4 regions of the Hymenobacter sp. UYAg731 genome follow, and region 2 is predicted to be linked to each of the others. Evidence: riboswitches for the same ligand, from Rfam matches in the RefSeq annotation. Region 2 holds a riboswitch; each other region holds the start of a gene.
The links. A riboswitch is a leader RNA that binds a small molecule or an ion and turns the genes downstream of it on or off. The one in region 2 is predicted to bind S-adenosylmethionine.
Positions count from the first base shown of each region.

Region 1: another riboswitch for S-adenosylmethionine. It lies ahead of ACVWYF_RS21990 (peroxiredoxin-like family protein); the one in region 2 lies ahead of metH (methionine synthase).
Region 3: another riboswitch for S-adenosylmethionine. It lies ahead of ACVWYF_RS03260 (amino acid permease); the one in region 2 lies ahead of metH (methionine synthase).
Region 4: another riboswitch for S-adenosylmethionine. It lies ahead of ACVWYF_RS11135 (phosphoadenylyl-sulfate reductase); the one in region 2 lies ahead of metH (methionine synthase).

Region 1 covers NZ_JBSSEC010000010.1:16,575-23,940, forward strand. Annotated here, with positions in the region: gene ACVWYF_RS21985 (O-acetylhomoserine aminocarboxypropyltransferase/cysteine synthase family protein) at 1-1,368, opposite strand, end outside; gene ACVWYF_RS21990 (peroxiredoxin-like family protein) at 1,414-2,079, opposite strand; SAM riboswitch class I at 2,445-2,560, opposite strand; gene ACVWYF_RS21995 (LysM peptidoglycan-binding domain-containing protein) at 2,885-3,166, opposite strand; gene ACVWYF_RS22000 (hypothetical protein) at 3,352-3,771, shown strand; gene ACVWYF_RS22005 (erythromycin esterase family protein) at 3,933-6,482, shown strand; gene ACVWYF_RS22010 (lysylphosphatidylglycerol synthase transmembrane domain-containing protein) at 6,536-7,366, opposite strand, start outside.
Region 2 covers NZ_JBSSEC010000006.1:94,611-101,976, forward strand. Annotated here, with positions in the region: gene metF (methylenetetrahydrofolate reductase [NAD(P)H]) at 1-94, opposite strand, end outside; gene metH (methionine synthase) at 189-3,809, opposite strand; SAM riboswitch class I at 3,998-4,106, opposite strand; gene ACVWYF_RS18460 (NUDIX domain-containing protein) at 4,317-4,892, shown strand; gene ACVWYF_RS18465 (molybdopterin molybdotransferase MoeA) at 5,149-6,372, opposite strand; gene ACVWYF_RS18470 (SDR family oxidoreductase) at 6,519-7,366, opposite strand, start outside.
Region 3 covers NZ_JBSSEC010000001.1:754,830-762,195, forward strand. Annotated here, with positions in the region: gene ACVWYF_RS03250 (right-handed parallel beta-helix repeat-containing protein) at 1-507, opposite strand, end outside; gene ACVWYF_RS03255 (hypothetical protein) at 816-1,280, shown strand; gene ACVWYF_RS03260 (amino acid permease) at 1,322-2,779, opposite strand; SAM riboswitch class I at 3,014-3,106, opposite strand; gene ACVWYF_RS03265 (TonB-dependent receptor plug domain-containing protein) at 3,325-5,304, opposite strand; gene ACVWYF_RS03270 (M1 family aminopeptidase) at 5,523-7,366, shown strand, end outside.
Region 4 covers NZ_JBSSEC010000003.1:698,252-705,617, forward strand. Annotated here, with positions in the region: gene ACVWYF_RS11105 (hypothetical protein) at 1-273, shown strand, start outside; gene ACVWYF_RS11110 (PaaI family thioesterase) at 283-780, opposite strand; gene ACVWYF_RS11115 (PPC domain-containing DNA-binding protein) at 848-1,369, opposite strand; gene ACVWYF_RS11120 (hypothetical protein) at 1,466-2,752, opposite strand; gene ACVWYF_RS11125 (hypothetical protein) at 2,749-3,528, opposite strand; gene ACVWYF_RS11130 (RNA polymerase sigma factor) at 3,660-4,238, opposite strand; SAM riboswitch class I at 4,445-4,533, shown strand; gene ACVWYF_RS11135 (phosphoadenylyl-sulfate reductase) at 4,805-5,563, shown strand; gene cysD (sulfate adenylyltransferase subunit CysD) at 5,696-6,616, shown strand; gene ACVWYF_RS11145 (sulfate adenylyltransferase subunit 1) at 6,773-7,366, shown strand, end outside.

The DNA of each region.
Region 1 (7,366 bases), on a different contig from region 2:
CGGCTGGGCGTGCTTCAGTGCGGGCTCGCCCACTTCCTCGCCCTCCGTCGGCAGGCTGGCCGTGTTGCCGATGGCATCAAACGCCGCCTGCAAGTCGGCCTTGATGTCGTCGAAATGCTCGATGCCCACCGACAGGCGCAGCGAGGTGGGCGTGACGCCGGCGGCCAGCTGCTCCTCCTCGCTCAGCTGCTGATGCGTGGTGGCCGAGGGCTGGATGATGAGCGTTTTGGCATCGCCCACGTTGGCCAGGTGGCTGATGAGCTTCAGGCTGTCGATGAATTGCGAGGCATTTTCCTTGGTGCCCTTGATGCGGAACGAAAGCACGCCGCCGTAGCCGCGCTTGAGGTACTTGCTGGCGATGGCGTGGTAGGGGCTGCTGGCCAAGCCGGGGTAGTTCACGCTTTCCACCTGCGGGTGCTGCTCCAGCCAGTTGGCTACTTTCAGGGCATTTTCCACGGTGCGGTCCACGCGCAGGCTCAGGGTTTCGAGGCCAATGAGCAGCTGCCAGGAGTTGAACGGGCTGATGGAAGGCCCAAAGTCGCGTAGCCCCTCCACCCGCGCCCGGATGATGAAGGCAATGTTGCCAAATGGCCCGCCCTTGCCAAATACGTCATTGAAAATCAAGCCGTGGTAGCCATCGCTCGGCTCGGTGAACTGCGGGAATTTGCCGTTGCCGAAATCGTAGGTGCCGCCATCCACAATCACGCCGCCCACGCTGGTGCCGTGCCCGCCAATCCACTTCGTGGCCGATTCCACCACGATGTGCGCGCCGTGCTCCAGCGGCCGGAACAAGTAGCCGCCCGCGCCAAAGGTATTGTCCACAATCAGCGGCAAGTCGTGCTTCTTCGCAACGGCCGCGATGGCCTCAAAATCCGGAATGCTGAAGCTGGGGTTGCCAATGGTTTCCAGGTAAATAGCCTTGGTCTTCTCGTCAATCAGCGGCTCAAACGAAGCCGGGTTATCACCGTCCGCAAAGCGCGCCTCGATGCCCAAGCGATTGAACGCCACCTTGAACTGGTTGTAGGTGCCGCCGTACAGGTAGGCCGTGCTCACGAAGTTGTCGCCGGCCTGCAGAATGTTGTTCAAAGCAATGAACTGGGCCGCCTGACCCGAGCCGGTGGCCAGTGCCGCCACGCCGCCCTCCAGCGCCGCCACGCGCTGCTCGAACACGTCGGTGGTGGGGTTCATCAGGCGGGTGTAGATGTTGCCGAACTCCTTCAGGGCAAACAGATTGGCCCCGTGCTCGGCGCTTTTGAATACGTAGCTGGTGGTCTGGAACAGCGGCACGGCGCGGGCCCCGGTGGTGGGGTCGGGCTGCTGGCCGGCGTGGAGCTGAAGGGTTTCGAAGTGTTGGGGCTGAACGGACATGATGTTGATATTTTAAGCGGTGAAGCGTTGATTATGAATGTTGAATTAGAGTTGAGCCAGCGCCTCCAGCAGCACGGCCGGGTCGGGCCGCTGCTTAAAGTTGGCTTCGGTGGCGGCCCAGGCAATGATGCCATCCCGGGCGATGACGAACGTGCCCGTCAGCGGCAGCTCGCCGCTATCGTCGCCGTTGAAAATGGCCAAGTCGATGCCCACGCCGTGCAGCGTGTGGTACACGGCATCGCCCACCTGGTAGGCCAGCCCGTACTGCCGGGCCACCGCGTTGCCGAGGTCGCTCAGCACTGGGAAGCGCAACTCCTTTTCCTCGGCCGTGAGGCTGGTGAGGTCCGGCGTTTGGGGCGAAACAGCCACCAGCGTGGCATTAAAGCCCTTGAAATCGGCCAGGGCCTGGTTGTAGGCCCGCAGTTGCACATTGCAGTAGGGGCACCAGTTGCCGCGATAAAACACCAGCACCACCGGGCCGCTGGCCAGCAGCGTCGTCAGCGAAACTGGCTGGCCCGCCGCGTCTGGCAGGGTGAAAGCGGGAGCCGTTTGGCCGGCCCGGAGGCTGCGTTGCGCCAAACCGGCCGCATGCACGGCCGCAATGCCGGCATCGATGGTTTGGCTGGCGGTGGCGGGCAGCAGGGTGGCCAAGTGTTGGGCCGTAGCGGCCAGTTCGGGTTGAATGGAAGCGGGAGTGGTGAGCGTGGACATGCGAAGTCGAGAAGAATATCTGGGTGAGGGAGAGAGACTTCTTCGGGGAGCATGGTCCGCCTGGGGCGGTAGTCCGGTGCAGCGCGGGCCGGCCAGTGGCCGCGTTCAGCGCATTCGATGCACCCGCGTGGCCCCAACGGGCCAGGTACAATGGCATTCCCACGAAGAAGAAAGAGGAGGTTGTTAGGCCGAAATCAGACTAGCAACAACACGCGCAACAACAGCACATTCGCATTCGCCCGTTGGGCAATGCCACAATCCGGCCGCCATCGGCCGAAACGAAGAAACCCGATGCCAGGGCGCGAAAAGCAGCCGGAGCATTCGGGAGAAAAAAAGCAGGATGTGAGGGATTTTCCATGGCACTCGAATCATCTGTCCCAGCGCGGCCGAAGCTGCGGGTGGGTAGGAATTGGCACCTTTCGTTTTGCGAAGGTTGCCAGTGGGTCACGGAGCCTAGTCTCTCGCCACTTCTGTATAAAACTTGAAAACTGCCCACCGTTAGCGGGGAGTACCTGTTTGGTATTGGCAAATGTACGGGAGAATTTTTGGGATGGGCAAGCGGGGGAGTGAAAATATTTTTGGTGGGGTGTTGGTGAACGTCTGGAACGTCATGCCGCGCGTAGCCGAGGCATCTCGCGTGCTACTGCTGAGTTTTTTTCCACGATTGGTTTACTCTCCCGAGCGAGATGCCCCGGTTACGCTCGGCATGACGTTCTGGGAGCATCGCCCTTATGACCCCACCAAACGCAAAAAAGCCACCCTGAAACAGAGTGGCTTTTCTCACCTTTTTTCTGCAAAAAAGTACCTAGAGACTAGGTATGGTCAACACCTGTCCCACTTCAATGTGGTCAGGGTTGTCGCCGATGAGCGCCTTATTGGCGTCGTATATCTGGTGCCACTTGGCGGCGTCGCCGTAGTGGTGTCTTGCTATTTTGGAGAGGGAATCACCGCTGACAACGGTATACGTGTTGCCGGTGGCTTCCGGTTTGGCATTGCCAAAAAAATCGGTGCCGCCAGCCGCCGGCTTAGCCGCGGGCTCTGCGGGCTTCTGGTCGCCTTTGTCGCTGATGAAATCGAAGAGTCCCATGGTATCAGTGAGGTTAAATGGAGAGATGAGTGCTGCCGAAAGCGCTTGTGAGCGGGCCGACCGGGTTGCTATACGGGCAAGCCCAAGCGGGGTTGCGCTCTAAACTCTTTTGCGTCTGCGTCGTAAGCCGACGAGTCCGCACCTCGCGTGTCACTTTCATTCTTTCACCATCACCCTTTTTGCCCATGAAACTCCAGTCCCTTTTTTCGCTCCGTTACTTCGCCAGTCTGCTGCTGCTTGTGTCGCTTTTTGCCGCTTCGTGCAGCAACGATAAAGGCAAAGTGGAGGGCGTGAACATGCTGTACGGCACCGATAGCAAGGTGTGGAAAACCGCCAAGGAAACCGATACCGCCGGCGACAAAGTAAAGCAAACTGACGCCCAAAAGCAGGAAGAACTGCGCATTTTCGCCAACGGTACTTACAACATGACCGGGGCCAGCGGGGCCGTTTCGGGCAAATACACGTTTGACCAAGCCGGCAAAACTGTCACCATGACCCCCGACGGTACCACTACCAGCAACACCTTCGCCGTGGAAACCCTCACTGACAAAAAGCTCACGCTGAAATCGGCCGACGGGGCCGCCCTGATGCTCGAAGCCGAGTAAACCATTCCGGAATCAACCAAACGAAAAGCCTCGAACCACGCCGGTTCGGGGCTTTTTTTGTGGCAGAATTCCCGCCAGCGCCATTCGTTTTTGCCTCAGTGCGCTACCTTTCTGCCAATTCCGACCGCGCTGTGCGGCTTTCCTCCTCCTTTTTTCTGTTGATGTTTACTCATCTGAAAGCGGCCACCGCGCTACTCGCGGTGGCCCTGTTCGCGCCGGCGGCCTATGCCCAGGCCCCTAATCCGCTGCCCACCCACGCAGTGCGTAGCATCAACCCGACGGATACCGATTTCCGGGATTTGGAATTCCTGAAAGCGGAAATCGGCCCGGCTCGGGTGGTGATGCTGGGCGAGCCCAGCCACGGCGAAGGCAACGTGTTCGAAGCCAAAATCCGGCTCCTGCGCTTTTTGCGCCAGCAAATGGGCTTCACCACGGTGGCGTTTGAGAGCGGGTTTTATGACTTGCACAAGGCCCAGCAGGCGCTGGAGGCTGGCCGCCCGGCGCAGGAGGCCATTGGCAACAGCGTGTTTCCGGTCTGGACATCGACGCAGGAGTTTCAGGGCATTTTGCCACTGCTGGGCCGGCAAGGGCTGCGCGTGGCCGGCTTCGACCCGCAGCTGACCGGCGAGTACAGCGGCGATATGGTGGACGACCTGGAGGAATTCCTGGCTCCGGATAAGAGCGCGGCCCTGCTCAATTATGACTACCTTGAGCAGGTCATCGGTTTCATGGGTGAGCATTTCTCATTTGTGCCCACCACCACGCTCGCCGAGTTTGAGAAGGAAATGGCCAAAGTGGCCAAGCTGGTGAACAAAGCCGCCACCGGTTCCGACGCGAAGCGGCGCACCGAAGCCACGTTCTGGCAGCAAAACCTGCGCAGCCTGCTGGCTCAGGCCCGCGACTATGCCCTGAACGACCCCGGCGCGAAAACGGAGCAGGAGTTCAAGGCAACTGACAGCAACCCGCGCGATGCCCAGATGGCCGACAACCTGCTGTGGTATGTGAAGCAGCACCCGCAGGAAAAGGTGGTTTGTTGGGCCGCCCTGCCCCACCTGGCCAACCGCACCGACCACTTCGATAATGCCGAAATGCAGGCCTACCGGCCCATGGGCCGGGCCGTGAAGGATGGCCTCGGCCCCGACCAGGTATACATTCTGGGCACGCTGGCGGGCAGTGGCACCCACGGCTTCCCGGCCATGGGCTACAAGCCGGTGCCCGCACCGGTGGCCGGCTCGCTCGAAGCCGGCCTGCTGGCCCAGCCCGCCGACTACGCCTTCGTGAGCCTGAAGCACGACGCGCCGGGCCAGCGCCTGACCACGTATGCGTTGGACTATCAGCCTGTTGCCGGCCCGTGGAGCGAAGCGGTAGATGGCTTCCTGTTTTTGCGCGGTGTGAGCCCGCCGCACGGCGCAGCGGCCGGTGCTGTTGTTGCCGAAGCAGCTTCGGTCGATAGCACGGTGGCCCGTACCAGTCCAGGCGCACTGAATCCGGCGGCCCTGCCCCGCCGCGTGCGGGCCGCCGCTGCCGGAGCCACCGCCTTGGTGCGCGGCGTGGTGCTCGACCGCAAAACCGGCCAGCCGGTGCCCTACGCTTCGGTCTCGGTGTCCGCCCAGGGCGTGGGCACGGTGGCCGACGGGCAGGGCCGCTTCGTGCTGCGGGCCAGCGGGCCGGTGCAGGTGAGCAGCGTGGGCTACGCCTCCGCCACGGTAGCTGCCACCACCGACGAACTACTGACCGTGCGGCTGGCCCCGGCCGCCTACGAACTCAAGGACGTGCAGGTGCGCGGCGAAAGCCTCAACCCGCGCAAGATTATGAAGAAGGTACTGGCGGCAGCTCCGCAGAACTACGAACAGGCCGATTACTCGGCGCAACTGTACACCCGGCGGCGGGTTATCAACTTCGATACGCTGCGCTACGAGGCAGAATACGTGAGCCAAACGTTTGAGCCGGCTGGCTACCGTAACTGGAATGGCGGCTTCCTGATGTGGGGGGCCCAGCATCAGATTAGGGTGCAGGAAGCGCATGTGCTGAAACGCCCCGCCGCGCTCATGCGAGCGTCGGACCTGATTGAGAACGGCCAGGGGTTTTATGCCGCCGCCGCCGACCCGGTTCGCATCTCGCCCCTTTTCAAAACCAGCACTGTGAATAAGTTTCGCTTTCACCTAGACAGCGTGCTGGTGCGCGGGGGCGAAACCGTGTACCTGATGAGCTTCGCCGTGAAAAGAGCCAGCCATCGCAGCACCGGCACTTACCTCGAAGCCGGGTATTCGGGCCGGCTCGAAATTCAGCAGCGCGACTATGCCGTGACCCGCTACGAGGCCCTGTGGGAAAAAGACACGGTGAAATGGAACGCCGTGGCGCATAAGCACGCGCCAAAACACGACTTCGTTTCCCGTCTCTACAACACCATTCTGACCGATTCGCGCACCGACCATGTGGTGGAGTATGCCAAAGGAGCAAGTGGCCGCTACCACGTGCGCCACAGCACGGGGCAGGGCATCGGGGCAGGCCGCGTCATTGGCGGCAAACCCTTTTACACCCAGAAATTCTGCGACGAATATTTCACCGATTTACCGGTGGGTACCGCCTTGCCGCCGCCCAACCCCAAAACCGAGCTGCGGCTGGTAGGGCACGAGTTGGAAGAGTTAAAACTCGCCGAATATCACCCCGGATTTTGGCAAACCTACTCGCGCCCCACGGCGGGGAAATGAGTTAAAAGTTAAAAGTGAGGAGTTAGAAATAGACTGCTCCTCACTCCTCACTTTTAGCTTTTAACTCCCTTTTTCGCAAACACCCGCGCCACCCAGCGCGGCAGAAAAATGGTGCCCAGCACCAAATACAGGTAGTACGTGACCACCCGGTACAGCAGCACCATGAAGCTGGTGAGGGTGGCCGTGCCGATGAACTTGCCGAAAAACGTGGGAAATGCCCCTTCCACGATGCCCGCGCCGCCCGGCGTGACGGCCAGCAGCAGCAGCACTTTGTAGGTGAGATTGCGGGCGAAGATGAACAGGAACGTATCAGCATCCATGGGCACGAAGGCGGCAATGAGGCAGCCGATAACCAGGTAGCGGGCCGTCCAGACGAAGAACGTGCTGCCCGCCGCCCGCACCCAGTAGATGGCTGGGTTGCCGCGCAGCTGGATAGATGCCTCCATCATGCCCTGGCCGTGCTTGTAGGCCGAGCGCTGCCAGCGCCGCAGCAGCCGGAACGAGAACAGCCGCACCAACAGCCGCCGCACCGATTTCGGATTGATGAAAATGGCGTACAGCATCAGCCCCGCGTAGGCCGTGACGGCCACGTAGCTGATGATGAACGCCACGCGCAACGTGGCGATGAACGCGCCCTGCATGGCCTCGTGCGGGTAGAGCCCGGCCCCGGCAATACTCACCACCAGCGGCACCATGATGACGTAGTACAGGTTGTCCATCAGGGCGGTAACCATAATGTAGGCCAGCGACTTGCCCAGCGGAATCCCTTCCTTGTTCAGAATAAAGGAGGCCACCGCCGTGCCGCCCACCGCCGACGGCAGGACACAGGAGGCGAACTCCCAAATCATAATCACGTCGAGGCTTTGGCGGTAGCTCAGCTCACG
Region 2 (7,366 bases):
GCGTGTGGATATTTTCGCCCTTTTTAGGTGGTAGCACCTCGAAGGAAAAGAGGGTTTTGCCGTTGGCCTGGGCGAGGTGGTCGGTAACTTTCATGGATAGTAGCGCGGACTTTATAGTCCGCGCCTGGAAGCGTGAGGTCGGTATATTCTTTCAGTTGTCGTTCAACTCGCGGACTACAAAGTCCGCGCTACTGTTTCGGCTCGTAGTTCAGATTGGGCATCAGCCAGCGCTCCAGCTCTTTGAGCGGCATGTGCTTGCGCTGCGCAATGTCGGCCACCTGGTCCACGCCAATGCGACCGAGGCCAAAATACCGCGAATCCGGGTGCGCGTAGTACATGCCGCTCACCGAAGAGGCCGGGTACATGGCCAGGTTTTCGGTGAGAATAATGCCGGTTTTGCCCTCCGCGTCGAGCAGGTTAAACAACGTGATTTTCTCGGTGTGGTCGGGGCAGCCGGGGTAGCCGGGGGCGGGGCGCACGCCGCGGTACTTCTCCTGCACCAACTCCTCGCCGGTGAGGTGCTCGTCGGGCGCGTAGCCCCAGAACTCGCGGCGCACCCGCTCGTGCAGGCGCTCGGCGAAGGCCTCGGCCAGGCGGTCGGCCAGGGCCTTTACCATGATGCTAGAGTAGTCGTCATGGTCGGCGTCGTACTGCTCGATGAGCTTTTCGATGCCGATGCCGGCCGTGACGGCAAACCCGCCCAAGTAGTCGGCCCGGCTGGTTTCCTTCGGAGCCAGGAAATCGGAAAAGGCGATGTTGGGGATTTTCGGACCTTTCTCGCCCTGCTGACGCAGCGTGAAAAACTCGCTGGCGACGGTTTCGCGCGAATCGTCGGCGTAGATTTCGATGGTGTCGTAGTCCTTGGTATTGGCAGGCCAGAAGCCCAGCACGGCGCGGGCCGTGAGCAGCTTGCCATCGATGATTTTGGTGAGCATGGCCTGTGCATCGGCAAACAGCTTGGTGGCCGCTTCGCCCAGGTTTTCATCGGTGAGAATGCGCGGGTAGCGGCCTTTCAGCTCCCAGGTGTGGAAGAAGGGCGTCCAGTCGATGTAGCGGGCCAGCTCGGCGAGGTCGTAGTCTGCGAGCACTTTGGTGCCGAGAAAGCTGGGCTTGGTGATGGCAACCGTGTTCCAGTCCGACTGCACGCCGTTGGCGCGGGCGGCCTCGATGGATAGGTAGCGTTTGTCGCGCTGACGGCTGGCGTAGTCGGCGCGCAGGGCGGCGTAGTCGTCGGCCACGGTCTGGGCGTAGGCCTTTTCGCCCGAGCCGAGCAGGCCGGCCGCCACGCCCACCGAACGCGAGGCATCGTTGACGTGGACCACCGCGCCGCTGTACGACGGCGCGATTTTCACGGCCGTGTGCAGGCGCGAAGTCGTGGCCCCGCCGATGAGCAGCGGGATTTTCAGGCCGCGCTTTTCCATGGCCTGGGCCACGTACACCATCTCATCAAGTGAGGGCGTGATGAGGCCGGAGAGCCCAATAACGTCCACGTTTTGCTTCTGGGCTTCGTCGAGAATCTTCTCCAGCGGCACCATCACGCCGAGGTCCACGATGTCGAAATTGTTGCAGGCCAGCACCACGCCCACAATGTTCTTGCCGATGTCATGCACATCGCCTTTCACGGTGGCCATCAGGATTTTGCCGGCCGTCTGGCGTTCCGAGCCCTGCTTGTCGGCCAAGAGGTACGGCTCCAGGTAGGCCACGGCTTTCTTCATCACGCGGGCCGATTTCACCACCTGCGGCAGGAACATTTTGCCGGCCCCGAACAGGTCGCCCACCACGTTCATGCCGGCCATCAATGGCCCTTCGATTACCTCCAGCGGCCGGTTCACCTGCTGGCGTACTTCCTCGGTATCCTCGTCGATAAACTCGGTAATGCCCTTCACCAGCGCGTGTTGCAGGCGCTCCCACACGGGGAGGCTGCGCCACTCGTCGGCCACTACTTCGGCCTTGTCCTTCTGCTTCACCGTATCGGCGAATTCCACGAGGCGCTCGGTGGCATCGTCACGACGATTCAGCAGCACGTCTTCGGCCAGCTCCAGTAGTTTGGGCTCGATTTCGTCGTATACGCCGAGCTGGCCGGGGTTCACGATGCCCATGTCCAGCCCCGCCCGGATGGCGTGGTAGAGGAAGGCCGTGTGCATGGCCTCGCGCACCAAATCATTGCCCCGGAAGGAGAAGCTGATGTTGCTGATGCCGCCGCTGGTGAGCGCGCCGGGCAGGTTGCCTTTAATCCAGCGTACGGCCTCGATGAAGTCGATGGCGTAGTTGCGGTGCTCGTCCATACCCGTGCCCACGGTCAGGATGTTGGGGTCGAAAATGATGTCGGAGGGGTCGAAACCCACTTCCTTCGTCAGGATATCGTAGCTGCGCTGGCAGATTTCCTTGCGGCGTTCCAGCGAGTCGGCCTGGCCGTTTTCGTCGAAGGCCATCACCACCACGGCGGCCCCGTACTGGCGCACGGTGTGGGCCCGTTCGCGGAAGGCTTCCTCGCCCTCTTTCAGCGAAATCGAGTTCACGATGCTCTTGCCCTGTACGCATTTCAGGCCGGCTTCCAGCACGCTCCACTTCGAGGAGTCAATCATCACCGGCACCCGCGCAATGTCGGGTTCCGAGGCGATGAGGTGCAGGAACGTCGTCATCACCTGCTCCGAATCGAGCATGCCCTCATCCATGTTGATGTCGAGGACCTGCGCGCCTTCCTCCACTTGTAGGCGGGCCACGGCCAGGGCTTCCTCATACGCGCCGGTGCGAATGAGGCGGGCAAAAGCGCGCGAACCGGTCACGTTGCAGCGCTCGCCCACGTTCACGAACAGGCTTTCCTTAGTGATGCCGAAGGGCTCCAGACCGCTCAGGCGGGTGGCCGGCGGAATTTTGGTGGGTAGCTGGCGGGGCTGGTATTTCTCGGCCAGCTTGCTCAATTCGGCAATATGCTGCGGGGTCGTGCCACAGCAGCCGCCCACCACCGTCACGATGCCTTCCTTCAGATAATCTTCTACCAGCGCGGCAAATTCTTCCGCCGATTCGTCGTAGCCACCGAAGGCGTTGGGCAGGCCGGCGTTGGGGTAGGCCGAGATGTGGACGTCGGAAATGCGGCTCAACTCCTGCACGTACTGGCGGAGCTGGTCGGCCCCGAGGGCGCAGTTCAGGCCCACGCTCAGCAGCGGCAGGTGCCGAATCGAGTTCCAGAAAGCCTCCACCGTCTGCCCCGAAAGCGTGCGGCCCGATGCGTCCGTAATCGTGCCCGAAATCATGACGGGCACCACGCGGCCGCCTTCGTCGAAGAACTTCTGCACGGCGTAGAGCGCCGCTTTGGCGTTCAGCGTGTCGAAAATAGTTTCGATGAGCAGCGTGTCCACGCCGCCGTCCACGAGGCCGCGCACCTGCTCCAGGTAAGCGGTAGCCAGCTCATCAAACGTCACGGCGCGGAAGCCGGGCCGGTTGACGTCGGGCGAGAGCGAGGCGGTGCGGTTGGTGGGGCCGACCGCGCCGGCCACGAAGCGCGGCCGCTCCGGCGTGGCATACTCATCGGCGGCCTCGCGGGCCAGTCGGGCCGACTCGTAGTTCAGCTCATACACGACGTGCTCCAGACCGTAGTCGGCCTGCGCGATGGTGGTGCCCGAGAAGGTGTTGGTTTCCACCATATCGGCCCCGGCGGCAAAGTATTCGGCGTGAATGCCCTTGATGATGTCGGGCCGGGTCAGGCTGAGCAGGTCGTTGTTGCCGCGCAACGGCTTGGGATGGTCGGCGAAGCGGGTGCCCCGGAAATCCTCCTCCGTGAGCGGGTGGCGCTGAATCATGGTGCCCATCGCGCCATCGAGAATCAGCAGGCGCTGGCGGAGCAGCTCGGGGAGGCGGTAGCGCGAAGCGAAAGCTTCGCGTTCCGGAGAAATAGTGGGCAGGGTAGGGGCGGAAACGGACATTTCTTTCTGGGTCGATATAGCAGCGTAAGGGCGCATATCCAGAAAGAAACCCGGGCGCAAGCGTCCGGTTCCGGCTGTCATCTTCTTTCACCAAAAACGGCGGTGAAACGGGAGTTGGCACCTACTCGTGGTAGGTTGCCAAGACGTCATCGGGCCCGGTCCCTCGGTCTTTCTGGATAGCAGCGTAGGACGAAGATACAACGGAACGGGCGTTGCGGCGCAAGCCAACGCAGGCGTTGTGAGCGCACCGTTAGGCCGGCTGCGCGGTCCCGGGCCAGGCGTTCGCCGGGATGCAAAGGGCGGGCGGCGGGCTTTTCGCCGACGGTTAGCTGCGGTACCGATTTGCCCAACCGCGTCGTTACTTGTTTTCAACAACGAACTTTCAACCCCTGTATGAACGCACGAATCTGCCTCCGCGAGCAGGAAACCTTATCCGACGACTGGTTTACCCTGCGCAAAATCACCTTCGACTACCAACGCAAAAACGGTACCTGGGAAACCCAATCGCGCGAGGCCTACGACCGGGGTAACGGGGCCGTTATCCTACTGCACGACCCCGCCACCGACCACGTCATCCTGACCCGGCAGTTCCGCCTGCCCACCTTCGTGAACGGCAACCCCACGGGCATGCTCATCGAAGCCTGTGCCGGCCTGCTCGATGACGAGCACCCGGACGCGGCCATCATCCGCGAAACGGAGGAGGAAACCGGTTACCGCCTCACCCACGTTGAGAAGGTGATGGAGGCCTTCATGAGCCCCGGCTCGGTCACGGAGCGCCTGTTTTTCTACCTGGCCGAATACTCGGCGGCCACCGAGCAGCACGCCGGCGGTGGCATCGAGGAAGAGGAAATCGAGGTGCTCGAAATGCCGCTGCCGGAAGCCCTGGCGCTGGTGAAAACGGGCGAAATCCAGGACGGCAAAACCATTATGCTGCTGCAACACCTGCGGTTGCGGCAGCTAACGGCGTAGCGTAGCCCGACAAGTCGGTGCCGACTTCGGGAGGTGCGGAAAGGCACCCCGACAAGTTGGGGCCGGGTTTTGGAGTGCCGGAAGGCCATCCCAACAAGTCGGGAGTGGGTTTTGGATTGCTGGAAGGGCATCCCGCCTTATCGGGGTCGGCTTTTGGGACTTCAGAAGAGCATCCCGCCTCGGTGGGATAGCCTTCCGGAGTTGCGAAAGCGGCTCCCGCCTTGTTGAGGACGGGTTCTGGATAGCGGCTACCGAGCTACAACCCCCATGCCGGCCATGCGCTGCCCGCCGCAAACACGGCCGGTTCCGGCGGCAGCTCCAGAAACGCGGTGGCCCCTACCAGCCCCATCATGTCGCCGGAACCGCCCACGCGGAGGGGCGTAGCCAGGCGGCGGCCCTCGGCGTCCACGGTCAGGCGCACGGGCACGAAGTGCGTGAGCTGGGGTTTGAAGGCGATATCAACCGTGAGCACGGCCGGCGCGGGCGCTTCAATAGTGGCGGCCGTTTCGGCCGCACCCTCGGGCTGCTGCACGGCGCGCAGCCAGGGCCGTACGTAGCGGCAGGCCGTGATGAAGGTGGACACCGGGTTGCCGGGCAGCCCAAACACCACCGGCCCGCTGGCCCGCGCCCCAAACCAGAGCGGCTTGCCGGGCCGCTGCTGCACTTCGTGGAAGATTTCCTCAACGTGCAGCTCGCGCAGCAGGCCCGGCAGGTGGTCGGCGCGGCCCTTGCTCACGGCCCCGCTCAGCACCACGGCATCGAAGCCGGCGGCCAGGATATTGGTGAGGCCCACGCGCAATTCCTCCACGTTATCGGAGAGGTGAAACAGCGAAACATCGGCCCCCATCTGCGCAAACAGCGCTTGCAGAGCATACACATTGGAGCGCCGAATCTGGTGGGCCAGGGGCGTGGCGCTGATGCCCACCAGCTCGTCGCCGGTGCTCACCACGGCCACACGGGGCGCGCGGAGCACGGCTATTTCAGCCGCGCCCACGGTGGCGGCCACGGCCAGTTCGGCGGGGCCGAGGCGGGTGCCGGTCAGCAGCAAGGCATCGCCGGCGCGGCGGTCAGCAGCCTGGTGGTGAATGTTGACGCCGGACGCAGCGGGCGGCGGAATTTGGATGCGGGCGCGGTTGTCGTGCAGCAGAATGTCTTCGTAGCGAATCACCGCATCGGCCCCGGGCGGCAGCACTGCGCCGGTCATCACCTCCACGGCCTGCTGCGGGCCGGGCAGCGGGCGGGCGGGCTCGCCAGCGTACTGGGTGTGGGCAATGTCGAATTCCGACTGACCCCCGGCCCAGGCGGCGAAGCTCACCGCAATGCCATCCATCGCCACCCGGTTGAATGGCGGAAAGTCGCGGTCGGCCGTGAGGGTTTCGGCCAGGATGCGGCCGGCGGCGTGGGGCAGGGCCACGGTTTCAGCGGGCAGCGGGTGGGCAGTGGCGAGGACGCGGGCGGTGGCTTCGGCGGGGGTGAGCATGGGGGGAAGGTTGTAAAAATTACATCGAAAAGCACGTCATGCAGAGCGCAGCGAAGCATCTTTATTGCAGTAGTAATTCTAGTCGGAAGAGTTAGTATTGAGGTAAAGATGCTTCGCTGCGCTCTGCATGACGTTCAATTAGCGCCCTACGGAATGAGCCGGTCCTCGCGCAGCTTCGCAAATAAATCGAAAAACGAGTCCTCCGTGGGCTGGAACACGGTGAAGCCCCGCTTGCGGCTGTTGGCCATGTCCGTCATCACCTCAATGGGCCGGCCCAGGTCCAAATCGGTGTGCCAGGGCGAGGCAAGGCGGCTCAAATCGGCTTCGGCCAAGCTGTTTTTGGTGGCAATTTCGCGCCACAGGTCGGCATCGCCGGCCATCTCCGTTTCCAGTGGGTGAATGGTGCCATCGAAGCCCATGGCCGCCACGCCAAACCACTCGGCCAGGCGGCCCCACAGCTGGCTCCAGCGAAAAACGTCGCCGTTCACCACGTTGTAGGCCTCATTGCGGGCGGCCTCGGTGGTGGCGGCCCACACCAGTTGCTTGGCGATGACGCGGGCATCGGTCACATCCGACAAGCCTTCCCATTGCGCCCGCGAGCCGGGCCAGCGGAACGGCCGCCCCGTGGCCTTGCAGATGCTGGCGTACACGGCCAGCGTGGTGCCCAGGTTCATCAGATTACCCACCGCCTTGCCGATGATGGTGTGCGGCCGGTGGATGCTCCAGGTGAAGCCGTCCCGCGCGGCGGCGGCGTACACCTCGTCTTCCTGGGCGTAGTAAAAGTTGTCGAGCGCCAGGCGGGGCTGCGACTCGCGCAGGGGCGTGGGCGGCGGTACGCCACCGCTCACGTAGGCCTCAAACGGCCCCAGGTAGTGCTTCAAACCCGTTACCAAGGCTACGTGCTGCACGGTATGCTTCGGGCCAAGCACGGCCAGCAGGTTGCGTACCATAGCACCGTTCACGCGGATGTTCTCGGCCTCGGTGTCGTTGCGCA
Region 3 (7,366 bases), on a different contig from region 2:
GAAGTTCTCGGTGGAGGTGCAGTAGGTGATGTTGTCGTCGTGCGCGCCGTTGTACACCTGCAGGCCCGAGTCCTTGTTGGCCGTCGTGGTCACGTTGTTGGCGTAGTTATAGCCGCCAATTTGGAAAACCAGCCCACAGTCCGGCGCGTTCTTGATGGTCATGTTGGTGATGTTCCAGTAGCTCCCGTTCACCTTCACGCCCCAGCCCGAGGGCACCCCGGAGCAATCCAGCGTGCCGCCCGTGAAGTTGATTTTGGCGCTGGACGTACCGCTGCGCAGCAATTGCAGCGTGCTGGTGAGCCGAATGGTGCCGCTCACGGTGATAACGTCGCCGGGATTGGCGGCGGCAATGGCGTTTTTCAGGGCTGTTTCGGTGGTCACCGTGGTGCTCACATCGGCGCTGGCCGTGGTAGCGGCGAGGGGTTTCCCATCGGCCGATGGGTCGTTGGTTTTGGAGCACGCGGCCAGGGCTGCGGCAAGTAAGAGAATGGCGGGAATTCTTTTCATAGAAGACGGTTTTGATTAGGATGAAAAGGCGTAACTAACGGGCCGATTGGGTGGCCAAACGTAGGCTGTTCCGGCCGCGCCGCAAGCTGTTTTCCGGCATTAAACTGCGCAATCGATGCCGGCATCGATACCGGTATCGATTGCATGACGGCGGCTCAATTATTGCTCCGTGATATAGCAGTATTTCAAAGCTATAACCCCGTCCGGCTGGCCCACCCCGCCGCTGTGGGCCGGGTGCCCACCCACGGCCCCCACAACCGGCCGCCGGGGCCGCCGTAGAACCGGCACACCTTTTCCCTCCCATTTTTATGGCCCGTATCATCGTTGGTTTATTCACCAGCACTTCCGAAGCCGAGTTTGCCGTGGCCCAGGCGCAGGCCGCCGGCCTCGCCCCCGGCAGCATCAACCTGGCCACCCGGCAAACCCTGCAAGCCCAGCACCTGCCCGACGCCGGCGCGCCCGCCGAACCCTTCCGCACGGGCGTGACGCGGTTTTTCACGGACCTGTTCAGCGGCAGTACGCTCGATGATGCGCCGGCCTACATCGCCGCCACCGGTCCCGAGCACGCCGTAGTCACCATTGAAACCGCCACCGGAGAAGAATCCGAGTTGGCCCGCGCCGTCCTCGACCGCTGTGGGGCCGTGGACGTGTACAAGCAGCGCCCCCTCAGCCCCACCGCCGCCCCCACCGCCGGCGGAGTGGACCTCGAAGGCGACCTTGACCGGGTGCGCGACGATGAGGAGCTGGACGCCAACGGGCTGACCACGCACTAATGCCCCCGGTCCGACCGCTTAGGGCGGTCGGACCGGGGGCATTAGTCTTGCTTCGCGGCCTCCTGCGCCGGCCGCAGCTTGCTGTTCCGCTTCCCGTACCCGAAGTAGATGACCATGCCAATGGCCAGCCACACGATGAGGCGCAGCCATGTTTCCCAAGGCAGCGAGGCCATCATCACCAGGCACACCACGATGCCCAGAATGGGCACCACCGGCACCCACGGCGTGCGGAAGGGGCGCGGCGCGTCGGGGTTGGACCTGCGCATGATGAGCACGCCGAGGCACACCATCACAAAGGCCAGCAGCGTGCCGATGCTCGTCATCTCGCCCACTACCGCGATGGGCACGAAGCCCGCGAACACCGCAATGAAGCACCCCAGCAGCAGGCTGGACTGAAACGGCGTGTTGAATTTCGGGTGCAAGCGCGAGAACACCGGCGGCAGCAGCCCATCCTTCGACATCGAGAAAAACACCCGCGACTGCCCCAGCAAATCCACCAATATCACGGACGTATAGCCGATGAGAATGGCCAGAATCACGGCCGAGCTGAGCCAGGCATAGGGCGTTTTCTCGATGGCAATGGCCACCGGCGCGGCGCTGTTCTTGAACTCAGTGTAGTTGGCCAAACCGGTCAAGACGTGCCCGAATAGCACGAACAAAACGGTGCATACAGCCAGCGAACCCAGAATGCCAATGGGCATATTGCGCTGCGGGTTCTTGGTTTCCTGGGCCATGGTGGCCACAATATCGAAGCCAATAAAGACGAAGAATATCACGCCCGCCCCGCGCAGGATGCCGCTCAGGCCGAACTCGCCAAACGTGCCCGTGTTAGCCGGGATGTAGGGTTGGTAGTTGGCCGGGTCAATGTACTTCCAGCCCAGCGCGATGAACACCAGCACCACGGCCACCTTCAAGGCCACCACCAGCGCGTTGAACCACGCCGACCCTTTCGTGCCCCGCGTGACGATGGCCGTAATGGCCAGCACGATGAGCATGGCTGGCACGTTTACGAAGCCGTGTACGGTGCTGCCATCGGCCAGCGTGGCCGACTCGAACGGCGACATCACCAGCCGCGCCGGGATGTGCAGCCCGTATTTACTCAGGAACTTGATGAGGTACTGCGACCAGCTGATGGCCACCGTAGCCGCCCCTACCGAGTATTCGAGCACCAAATCCCAGCCGATAATCCAGGCAAACAGCTCGCCCATGGTGGCATACGAATACGTGTAGGCCGAGCCCGAAACCGGCACCATCGCTGCAAATTCGGCGTAGCACAGCGCCGAGAAGGCGCAGCCCACGGCGGCCACCACGAAGGAAAGCGTCACGGCCGGCCCCGCGTTGTTGGCCGCCGCGATGCCGGTGAGCGAGAACAGGCCCGCCCCAATAATGACCCCGATGCCAATGGCAATCAGGCTCACGCCGTTCAGGCTGCGCTTGAGGGTGTTCGCCCCCGTTTCGGCCGCTTCCGCTCGGAGCAGCTCCAGTGATTTTTTCAACATAATGAGATAGAAACGCGCCACGCTACCGCCCCAATCGGAGCAGCCGTGCCGCAAAGCAAAAAACCCGTAAAAAAGGAATGAAAATGCGCCGGCCGTAGCTTCAGCTACGCGGCGCTACGGCCCGCAATCAACAGCAACAACAGCCCGCGACCATCGGTCCTGTCATCAACAAACGGACACAAAAAACACCAGGAAAAGCAAGCGAGGCAGCAGGAACGGCAGGCACGGCAGTTGTTTTTATATAATCAGGAGTTGGCACCATACCCACGGTTGCGGGTGGTTGCCGGCGCGTCATTGAGCCTGTCTCTCAGCGCCTCTGTATAAAAACAATCCTTCGGGGAGAAAGAATTGATGCCGCAAAGGTAATGCCGGATGCGTACCCCGCCGGCGGTTTGGGCAAAAAATAGACCGTCAGGCCGAGCGCAGCCGAGGCATCTCGCGTGCAGAAGCAAACCAATCGTTGAAAAAGGTTACTACCACACGCGAGATGCCTCGGCTGCGCCCGGCATGACGGTCGTGAGAATCACCCCGCTGACCTCCCCCTCCTACCGCCGCAGCGCCAGCCGCACGCCGGCCATCAACCAGCGGCCGGGCATCTGGGCACCGAGCAGGTCGGAATACTTCGCGTCGAACAGGTTCTGGGCCTGGCCCACCACCCAGAGGCGCTCGGGCAGCAGCGCCACATCAAGGCGGCCATTGATGACCACGTAATCGGGCGTGAGCTGGGCATCGTTCACGGTGGCACTGGCTACAGTCTGCTGGCTGGCGCGCTGCTTGTATACCCCGCCCAGGCTGGCCGTGAAGCGACGATGCACCAGGCTCACATTGCCGCTAACGAGCTGTTTCGCCACGTTGCTCAGGTATTGCGATACAATGTTGCCGTCCACGTTCAGGTGGGTATAGGTGTAGCCCACGCTGCCTTCAAGGCGCAGGCCCTCACTCAACTGGGCGCGGGTACTGGCTTCGAATTCGAGGCCCTGCGTGCTCACGGCAAACAGGTTTTGGGCGTAGCGGTAAGTGCTGGCAGGGTTGAGATTGGTGAAGCCGGTGCCGGCCTGCACCTCGCTGCCGTGCGTACTCACGTAATCAATCAGGTTCCGGCCATAGCGGTTGAAGTAGGTGCCGCGCAGCGTCAGGGCCGGGCCCACCACGTAGTCGAGACCGCCCTCGTAGCTCCAGGTGCGCTCAGCTTCGAGGCCGGGATTGCCCACGTTGAAGCCGTTGGGTACGGTACCGGGCCGGATGGCCGAGTTGTACTGCTCGGTGAAGTTGGCCGCCCGGATGGCGCGGCCCACGGCGGCGCGCACCGTCAGCTTCTCACCCAGCAGCTGGCTGGCGGTGAGTTGGGGCAGCACCTCGGTCCCGTAGGCTTGGTCGTGGTCAAGGCGCAGGGCGGCGGTCAGGTTCAGGCCGGCGGCGGGCATGAGGCCGGCCACGGCGAACGCGCCTTGGTGCCACACGGCGTGGTCGCCGCGGTCGTTGCTGCGCACGCTGCGGCGGTCGGCTTGGCCGCCCAAAGTCAGCTGTACCTTATCGGAGAAGCGCAGTTGGTGCTGGGCCTGCACGTTGAGGTAGTGCATGAGGTGGTCGCTGGCCGCCGAAGTGGGCGTGTACACGTAATAGTCGGTGCTAGACGTACCCACCAGCTGCAATTCGGTACGGGCGCGGGCGTTCCAGTCGTAGCGTATTTGTCCCTGGTACCAGTCGCGCGAGGTGGTTTCGCGGGCGCGGTCGCCGGCGTTGGTCGTGTAGAAATTCTGGGCGTTGTAGTCGCGGCGGTCGAAGCTGGCGCGGGCGGCGGCGCTCAGCTTGTTGTTGATTTGGTAAGCGCCCGAGAGCGAGTAGGTGTTCAGCTTGAAGTCGTTGCGCAGGCCGCCGGGTAGGTTCAGCAGCTGGCCGCTGGCCGTGTTGTTGAGGATGCCGCCGGCCAGCCGCAGGCCCTTGTCCTGGCCGTAGAAGCCAGCATTGGTGGTTTTCAGGTCGTACTCACCGGCCATGAACGTGCCGCCCACTTCCACGCCATCGGGCCGGTGGGTGGCGGCGAAGGTTTTGGTAACGATGTTCACGAAGCCGCCCACGGCGTCGGGGCCGTAGAGGGCCGCGCCGGGGCCGCGCACCACTTCAATCTGCTCAATTTCGGCCGGCGTGATGGGCAGGTAGCCGGCGAAGTGGCCGGTGAGCGGGTCGTTCAGCCGCATGCCATCCAGAAGAATGAGTACTTGGTTGAAAGTAGAACCCCGCAGCGTGATATCGGCCTGGGTGCCAAAGTTGCCCCGGCTCTGCATCTCAATCGCAGGCAGCAGCCGCAGCAAATCATCGAGCGACGAAACCGGGTACTGAGCGAGCGTGCGGCCGGGCACCACAGTCACGTAGCGGCCGGTTTGGCCCGCCACCTGGTTGAGACGGGTACCGTACACGGTCACCTCGTTCAGGGCGCGGGTGCTGTCGGCCAGTGTGCTCTGGGCGAGGGCGTTAAAAGTAAAAAGGGAGCAGAAAAGGGGGGCGGTGTAGCGAGTGAGTCGCATTCATAAGGGAGTTGGTGGGGGTGCAAAGCTACCGTAGCGCGGACTTTGTAGTCCGCGTCCCCGCGCCGTTCGGGTATCGTTCCGGGACGCGGACTACAAAGTCCGCGCTACTTTCGCCCTTGCGTCAGGCAACGTTGACATCCCGCCCGCGTCCTTCGCGCGAAACTCACTTTTTCTCATTTCGTTTCTCTATAAAGCACCTTTTCGCATTAGGCCTATTGGGTCTGGCGGCCACCACCCCGGCTTTCGCGCAGGCTCCCACCCCGCCGGCTGCCAAGCCCGAATCTCCCTACCGCGCCTCGGCAACCAAGGTCAACGACCTGGTACACACCAAGCTCGACGTGCGTTTCGACTATGCCAAGCGCTACCTATATGGCAAGGCATGGGTCACGCTCAAGCCCCACGCCTACCCCACTGACTCGCTTCGCCTCGACGCCAAAGGCATGGACATCAAGGCCGTGGCGCTGATGAACGGCGCCCAGCAGACCCCGCTCAAGTACGACTACGCCGATGGGATGAACCTGCGCATCAGCCTAGGCCGCGTATTTAAGCCGGGCGAGGAATACACGATTTACATCGACTACGTGTCGAAGCCCGACGAGCTGAAAGTGAAGGGCTCGGCCGCCATTACCGACGCCAAGGGGCTGTATTTCATCAATCCCGACAGCGCAGTGGCCGGCAAGCCGGTGCAAATCTGGACGCAGGGCGAGACGGAAGGCTCGTCGGCCTGGTTCCCGACCATCGACCGGCCCAACCAGAAAACCACCGAGGAAATCTCGATGACCGTACCCGCCAAGTACGTCACGCTCAGCAACGGCCGCATGGTGAGCAGCACGCCCGCCGGCCCCGGCCTGCGCACCGACGTGTGGAAAATGGAGCTGCCCCACGCCCCGTATCTGTTCATGATGGCGGTGGGCGACTTCAAAGTCTACAAGGATACTTGGCGCGGCAAGGAGGTTAATTATTACCTCGAACCCAAGTACGCGCCCTTCGCCAAGCAGATTTTTGGCAATACGCCCGACATGTTGGAGTTCTACTCCAACCGCCTCGGCGTGGAATATCCGTGGAATAAATACAGCCAGATTGTGGCCCGCGACTACGTGAGCGGGGCCATGGAAAACACCACCGCCACTCTGCACGGCGAGCAGGTGCAAATGACCGACCGCGAGCTGATTGACCGCGAATACGGCTCCGAATCGGTGATTGCGCACGAACTGTTTCACCAGTGGTTCGGCGACTACGTGACGGCCGAAAGCTGGTCCAACATCACCGTGAACGAGACGATGGCCGACTTCTCGGAAGGCCTCTACGCCGAGCACAAGTACGGCAAGGATGCCGCCGATGCCCACTACTACCGCTACCTGCGCCGCTACCTGAGTTCGCCCCGTGATGCCACCAAAAACCTGGTGCGCTTTCATTACGACGAGCAGGAGGAAGTTTTCGACCTCGTGAGCTACCAGAAAGGCGGGGCCATCATGGACATGCTGCGCACCTACCTGGGCGACGACGTATTCTTCGCCGGCCTCCAGAAATACCTCAAGGATAACGCCCTCGGCAACGGCGAGGCGCACCAGATGCGCCTGGCGTTTGAGGCCGTATCGGGCCAGGATTTGAACTGGTTCTGGAACCAGTGGTACTTCGCGCCCGGCCACCCGGTCGTCACCATCGACTACGCCTGGGATGCGGCCAAGAAGGCCGAAACCGTAACCGTGAAGCAGACCCAGACCGGCCAGACCTTCCGCCTGCCTTTCACCATCGACTACTACGCGGGCGGCAAGGTGCTGCACCAGCCCGTGACCATGACGGAGGCCACCCAGACCTTCACCATGCCCCTTTCGGCCAAGCCCGACCTGGTGAACGTGGACGCCAACAAGAAAACGTTGTGGCTGAAAACCGACAATAAATCAGTGGCCGAATACGCCTTCCAGTACGCCCACGCGCCCCTGTTCGTGGACCGGCTGGAAGCCATCGTAGCGGGCGCTAAGGAGCAAGCCACCAATGCTGCCGCCCGTGGCATATTACTGGCTGCCCTCAACGATAAGTTCTCAGGACTTCGTCTTGG
Region 4 (7,366 bases), on a different contig from region 2:
ATTGCCGAAGCAATCACGATTCTGGACCGCCACACCAATCAGCTTAAACAGTTGACGGTTGCCACGGGTCAAATAATAACTGCCGTTACGCAGCAGGGAGAATCCATCAGTTTTCTACTGCGTGAGCAACTGAAAATGAAAGGCGACATCGTGGAAATGAAAGGCGACATCGTGGAAATGAAGGGTAGCATTGATGGCATAAAAGGGCAGCAGGATGGCATGAACGGCAAACTGGACCAGATACTCCAACTGCTCCAGAAGTCTGGCCAATAGCCGCCGACCTTACTTCTTCGCCCGAAACGACCAGGTCAGCTTGAATACCGCTACCACATCGCCGGCCTCGTCCACGCCGGTGCTGGTGCAGACCACGGTGCGGCCTTCGCCGGTGGCGCGGCTCTCGGCCACGGCTTGGGCGATGAGCGGGCCATCGGGGCAGGTGAAGGCGATGAGGCCCACGGCTTTCTTCGTGAAGTCACCCTGAATGCTCGTCACCAGCATCGAAACCGGCCCGCCTGCCTGCACCTGCATCATGCCCTGAATGCCGCTGGCGAATTCCCCGGCCATAGCCAGGCAGGCGAAATACAGGCTCCGAAACGGGTTCTGGGTAAGGAATTTGTAGCGAATGGTGACCGTGGCCGCCTCCGGCGTGAGCTGCGTGAGGCGCAGGCCCGCCAGCCACGCCATGGGCAGCTTGCGCATCATGAAGAGCCGCAACTTCAGCGGGTTCAGGACCTGGCGGCGGAAGGCGGCAGCTTGCGGGGTATCGGTGGCAGTGGTCATAAGGCGAAGGTACGTTTGAGCGCGCGGCCGGCGAAAAGCCGGCAGCCGGCCCACTCAGCCGGCTCTTCTATTGCTTGCGCGCTTTACTCTTTTCATCGGCCGCGCTCGGTGCGGGGCCGGGAGCCGGACGCACCACCAGTTCCTGATAGCCAAAGGTGTCGTCCTTCTCGCGCCGGAACTCCAGCTGCGGCAGCTCGCCCAGCACGATTTCAGCCGTGGTGTACACCCGGCAGCCATCCAGCAAGTGCCCGCCGATGGTGCGGCCCGTACTGTCCGAAACGGCCAGATGCAGGTGCGAGTCGTTGGTGGAAAGCGTCCCGACCAGCGATACAATCTCGAAATGCCCTTTGTAAACCGTGGGTCCTTCCTGATTGGCCAGCCGTAGCGTGGCCACTGTGAGGCTGCCCACGCAGGTAATCATGGTGCCGGCCAGGAGGTGGTTTTGCTGCGCGAAGGCCGTGAGCTGCTGGCGCAGGTCGTCGCCGGGGCGCAGGCGCAGAGCGTAGGTTTTCAGGGCGGAGTGTTGGGCGGCGGGCACGGGGGCCGGGGTTTGGGCCAGCGCGGAAGTGGCCAGCAGGGAGAGGAGCATGAATCGAAGCACGCGACCAAGATACTGTATCGTGAACTCTGCGAGTCCGCGCGTTGGAACGGCTTACACGCGGACTCGCAGAGTCCACGATACATACTACTTGCTGAACCGCACCGTACCGTAGCGCACTTTGATGTTCACGTTGCCGGCTCCCCGCGCCGGGGCGGCGGCCCCGAAAGTACCCAGCACGTCGCTGGTTTGCGGGCCGTTTTCCTGCGAGAGCACCCGCACCAGGTTTTTATCGACCAGTAGCTGGCCTTGCTCGGTACTTACGTCGAAGCGGAAGGCCGGGGCCTCGGCAAAGCCCAGCCGGATGGTACTAAAACCGCCGTCGAGGTTCACCTGGCGGAAATTGGCCCCCATGTCGCGCACCACAAAATCGGGGCAGTAGCGCAGGGCCATGTCGAGGGCTTCGTCCAGTTTGTCGATGGTGAAGCGCGAGTAGCCTGATGAGCCGCGCAGGTTGCGCACCGTGCCCAGGGCCACGTCGCCGTACTTGCTATGCACGGTCAGGTCCTGCACGGTACCAATGTCCACGTCGGAATAGTTGTTGCGTAGGTCCACCGTCGTGCCCGTGTCGAGGCGCAGCTGGGCGTAGCTGGCGTCGATGCTGGCGCGGCCGGCGAAGGCAATGCGGCAGTCGCCGTTGCCGATGCGGATGAGGTTGCGCGGGCCTTCGAGGCGGGCGGTGCGCAGGGTGCCGTATTCCACGGCCAGCTCGGTGGGGCCGCTCACATCGCCAGCCAGGGTCACTTCGCCAAAGCTGTTGTAGATTTTCAGGGCCGTGGTGCGGGGCAGCCACACGGTGTAGTTCACCTCGTAGCGGCAGCCGCCGGCCCGGCCGCGCAATGCGGGGCCAAACTGCGTGCTCACGGCCACGCCCCCGGTTTTGGCGTCGTAGTCGAGCCACTGCACGCCCAATGCGTCAAGAATCTGGCGGGCACCAGCGTCACTTTCCGAGCGTGCCACCAATTCGGCATCCACCTTGATTTCCTTCTTATTCCAAGTATTGATTTGCACCCGGCCGTAGCGCGTATCGAGCGAAAACGGGCGCCCATTTTTCGCCACCGCGTAGCTGCGCAGCAGGTGGCGGCGCTGCTCCACTTGCAGGCTGGCGCTGCCCTGGCCGTCGGTTTGGTCCACCAACGGGTTCTGCTGGGGTTGGGGCTGGGGCTGCTGCTCAGGTTCCGGCTCCAGGCCAAACAGGGCGGCTTCGGCCCGGCGGGCTTCGGGGGTGATAATGTTGATGGCCACGCCGTGGCCCACGATAACCCAGCGGTTCGGGCGGTCCTGCGCCTGCGCACTACGCGGGCTCAACAGGCCCAGCAGCCCGCCGCACAGCGCCAACACCCGGCTTACCCGGAAAACCAGGGGCTGGTTCATTCGGCCTGGCGCCGGCTATCGGCCAGCACGTAAGAACTGTTGTTGGGGGCCGCCTGGGCCGTGTTGCCCAGGTTCAGCTGGCGGTCCAGAATGTCGAGGCGGATTTGCAGGTTGCGGTTCATGGCCGTGAGCACGGCGTCGGGCTGCGGGTGGTGCAGCAGCTGCTGTTTCAGTTCGCGGTAGCTGGAATCGAGCGACACCAACTCGTGCTGCCAGTCGGCGTTCATGGCGGCCATGCCGGGGCCGCTGAGCTGGCTCAGTTCGGTTTGGCGGCGGGCCAGTTGGTTGGTGTAGTAGGCTTCCATGCCGCGCACGGCGCGCACCAGCTGGCTGTCGGCCCCGGTGGTGTGCTCAGCGGCGGTGAGGGACAGCGGGTTGCCACCCTGGTACAAGGCCGCGTCGGTGTCGGTGGCGGGGCTGCTGAGCGTGGCGGCGGGCGCAACCGCCACGGCCGTTTCGGGCGCGGCGCGGTTGGCTTTCCAGGCTTCGCTGGCCCCGGCGGCGAACACGAGCAGGGCCAAAGCTGCCGCTACGCCGTAGCGCTGAAACCAGCTGGCGCGAGTTGCGGGCTGGGCCACCGGCGCAACTGCAGCCACCGGCGCAGCAAAAGGCATTTCCGAAACTTCGGCCAGGCGCATGGCCGGCGTTTGGGGCGCGGCGGCATTGAGCTGTTCCTCCAACGCGGCCCAAAGGTCGGGGCGCGGCTCGTGGGTGTCGAAATCGGCACGGTGCCGCTCGACGAAGGTTTCAAGGGAATTATTTTTCTTGGTATCCATGAATGAGTAGCAGACGCACGGTTCGTCCAGGTTCAGGGCGGGCCACGGGGCTATACGAAAACCGCGGCCGGGCGAAAAAGGATGAAGGGTAGTTGAGGGGTTAAATGACTAGTGATAACAGATAAAAAAACTTAGCTAAGGCCACGCTGGGCGGCTAATTCGCGCAGCCGAACCCGCGCCCGGCTGTACTGCGATTTGGAAGTAGATTCGGAAATACCCAGGATGCCGGCGATTTCGAGGTGGTCGTAGCCTTCCAATAAGTACAGGCTGAGCACCACGCGGTAGCCGTCGGGCAGCTCCTGAATGCAGCGGCGCAGCACGTCGGCACGGTAGTGCATGTCGGCTTCGTCTTCGGGCGAGTGGGCGGCGGCTTCGGCGGGCTCGTCGTGGTGCTGCTCGCCCAGCGGCACCAGCGCCAGCCGCCGCTGTCGCAGGCAGTTGATACTTTTGTTCACCACAATCCGCTTCAGCCAAGCCCCGAACGACGAGTCGCCCTTGTAGCCGCTCAGCTCCCGAAAAGCGCTCAGGAATGATTCCTGGAGCACATCTTCAGCCTCGGCATAGTCGCCGGTGATGCGCAGAGCTGCGTTGAACATGGCCTTGGAGTAGCGCCGGTAAATCTCGGCCTGGGCCTGGCGGTCGTTGAGGCGGCAGCGCTCCACCAACGGGGCGTTGATGTCGACGTAGGCGGAGTGGGCTAGGGCTTCCATGCAGAAAACGAGGTATTAGAAGTGCTTAAGCAACCCATAGACCAAGCGCAGGGTTCAGGGGTTGCACGGCAAATTACGCGGCGAAAGCACGGCCGCCAAACCTTTGGCGAAGTGAGCAGTTTCAATCTGCGCGAAACAAAATTTTGGCATTTCGCATTTTCGTCCTTTACATTTGTCCCAGCAACCCTCGTTTGGGGCGCTACCCATTTTTATACAGAGGCGCGGAGAGACAGGCTCGACGAAACGCCGGCAACCCCCACCCGTTGGAACGGTGCCAAGTCCTGAAATATAAAAAACTGCCGTGAGCACATTCCGCAACCACCGCCCGCAACCCGTCCCCTTCGCCGCCCCGCGCCGAATGTGCTGTTGCATGGGCTGTCCCCTGGCCGTTATGCTGGGGGCGATTGCTGGTTGTTGAGCTAGGGCTTTTCTTCCGGCGGCTGCTGCGGCGGCCACCCCGCTATCCCTTTTGTGGTGATTGATGCACTGCGCGACGCGTAGCGGGTTTTTACAGCCTTCGCGGCTCATTTTGGTTTTTTCTACGGAGAAAAACTCCCCGTTCCATCATGGCATTACCCCTTGAGAGCCAGGTCGCTGACCTGCGTCGCTACCTGCCCGAGTGCTCGGTGCCGGAAACCCTGGCCCTGCTGGCCGACCACTTCGCCGGCCGCGTCTCGTTTTCCACCTCCTTCGGCCTGGAAGACCAGATTATCACCCACTTCATCTTCGAAAACGACCTACCCATCCGGGTTTTCACCCTCGATACGGGCCGCAATTTCCAGGAGACTTACTCGACCTGGAACAAGACCCTGCTGCGCTACGGCAAGACCATCGAAGTCTTCGCGCCGCAAACTGCCGCGCTCGAAGAATTGGTCGCTCAAAAAGGCCCCAACAGCTTTTACGAGAGCATTGCGAACCGGAAGGAGTGCTGCAATATCCGTAAGGTGGAGCCGCTGAGCCGCGCTCTGGCCGGCCAGCAGGTATGGGTGACGGGCATCCGCGCCGAGCAGTCGGCGAACCGCCAGACCATGCACCCCGCCGAGTGGGACGCCGGCCACGGGCTCATCAAAGTACACCCGCTCTTCGACTGGACCTGGACCGAGTGCGAAGCCTTCGCGCAGGCCCACGGCATCCCGGTTAACCCGCTGCACAACAAAGGCTTCGTGAGCATTGGCTGCGCGCCCTGCACCCGGGCCATTGCGCCGGGCGAGGACTTCCGCGCCGGCCGCTGGTGGTGGGAAGATGCCGTCGCCAAGGAGTGCGGCCTGCACGCCACCGCCGCCCACCAGGGCCTCGACCCGGTGGTGGAGCGAATGCCGGGCTAGGCCCGAATTCCTGCGCTAGCGGCCGGGCCGCTGGCGCTACTTTCTTCCCCAAAGGCACCCCTCGCGGGCCTTATCCCACCCTCCTTCTTCCGGTTTTTCAATTTCGCCCGATTTTTCGGGCCTCGGCTTCCTATGTCATTATCAAACCCTGTTTATCTCGATTACCTCGACCGTTTAGAGGCCGAAGCCATTCACATTCTGCGCGAAGTGGCCGGTCAGTTCGAGCGGCCCGCGCTGCTGTTCTCGGGCGGCAAAGACTCGATTGCCCTCACGCGACTGGCCGAAAAGGCCTTTCGGCCGGGCCGGTTTCCGTTTCCGCTGGTGCATATCGATACCGGCCACAACTTCGAGGAAATCATCAATTACCGCGACGAGCTGGCCGCTACTTTGGGCGAAAAGCTGATTGTGCGCCGGGTGGAGGACACCATCCGGGAGCGCGGCCTGCACGAGCCGGGCGGCAAGTACCCCAGCCGCAACCCCCTGCAAACCTACACCTTGCTCGATGTGATTGAGGAATTTGAGTTCGATGCCTGCATTGGCGGGGCGCGGCGCGACGAGGAAAAGGCCCGGGCCAAGGAGCGCATCTTCTCGGTTCGCGACGACTTTGGCCAGTGGGACCCCAAGCGCCAGCGCCCGGAGCTGTGGAACATTTACAACGGCCGCATCCAGAAGGGCGAAAACGTGCGTGTGTTCCCCATCTCGAACTGGACCGAACTGGACGTGTGGAACTACATCCAGCGCGAAAACATCAAGCTGCCAGAGATTTACTTCGCCCACGAACGCCAGTGCGTGGTGCTGCCCAGCGGCCAGTTCCTGGGCTTCAGCGAGCACCTGAACCTGGACGAAACCGACGAAATCGTGAACCGCCGCGTGCGCTTCCGCACCGTGGGCGACTCGACCTGCACGGCCGCCGTGGAAAGCGATGCTGCCTCCGTCGACGACATTATTCAGGACCTGCTGCTGGCCAAAGTGAGCGAGCGCGGCGCGACCCGGCTCGATGACAACCTCTCCGAAACGGGGATGGAGGACCGCAAGCGGAACGGGTATTTCTAGGCAAATAATCCCGGCTGGCCGTCATGCTGAGCGTAGTCTAAGCATCTCTACCGCAACACTAAATCAATCGAAATAAAGGAATAACTGCTGCACGCGAGATGCTTCGGCTACGCTCAGCATGACGTTCTGAAAACAATCATTACCCCATTACAAAAAATGGACCTTCTCCGATTTATTACTTGCGGCAGCGTCGACGATGGTAAAAGTACGCTCATCGGCCGCTTGCTGTACGACAGCGACTCCGTATCCCTCGACGTGCTGGCCACCTTGGAAAAGCGCCGTGCCAGCACCGGCGGCGACGTCGATTTGGCGCTGCTCACCGATGGCCTCAAGGCCGAGCGCGAGCAGGGCATCACCATTGATGTGGCGCATAAATACTTCACCACGCCGCGCCGCAAGTTCATCATTACCGACGCGCCGGGCCACGTCCAATACACCCGCAACATGGTAACCGGCGCGAGCAATGCCGACCTGGCCATTGTGCTTGTGGATGCGCGCCAGGGCGTGATTGAGCAGACTCGGCGGCATACGCTACTGGCCTCGCTGCTGGGCATTCAGCACTTCGTGCTGGCCGTGAACAAGATGGATTTGGTGGGCCACGAGGAAGTGATTTTCCAGAAAATTGTGGCCGATTACCAGGTTATTGCCGCGCAGCTGAAACTACCCAGCGTGGTTGCCATTCCGCTGAGCGCGCTCAATGGCGACAACGTGGTGCGCCGCTCCGATTTCCTGCCTTGGTACCACGGCCCC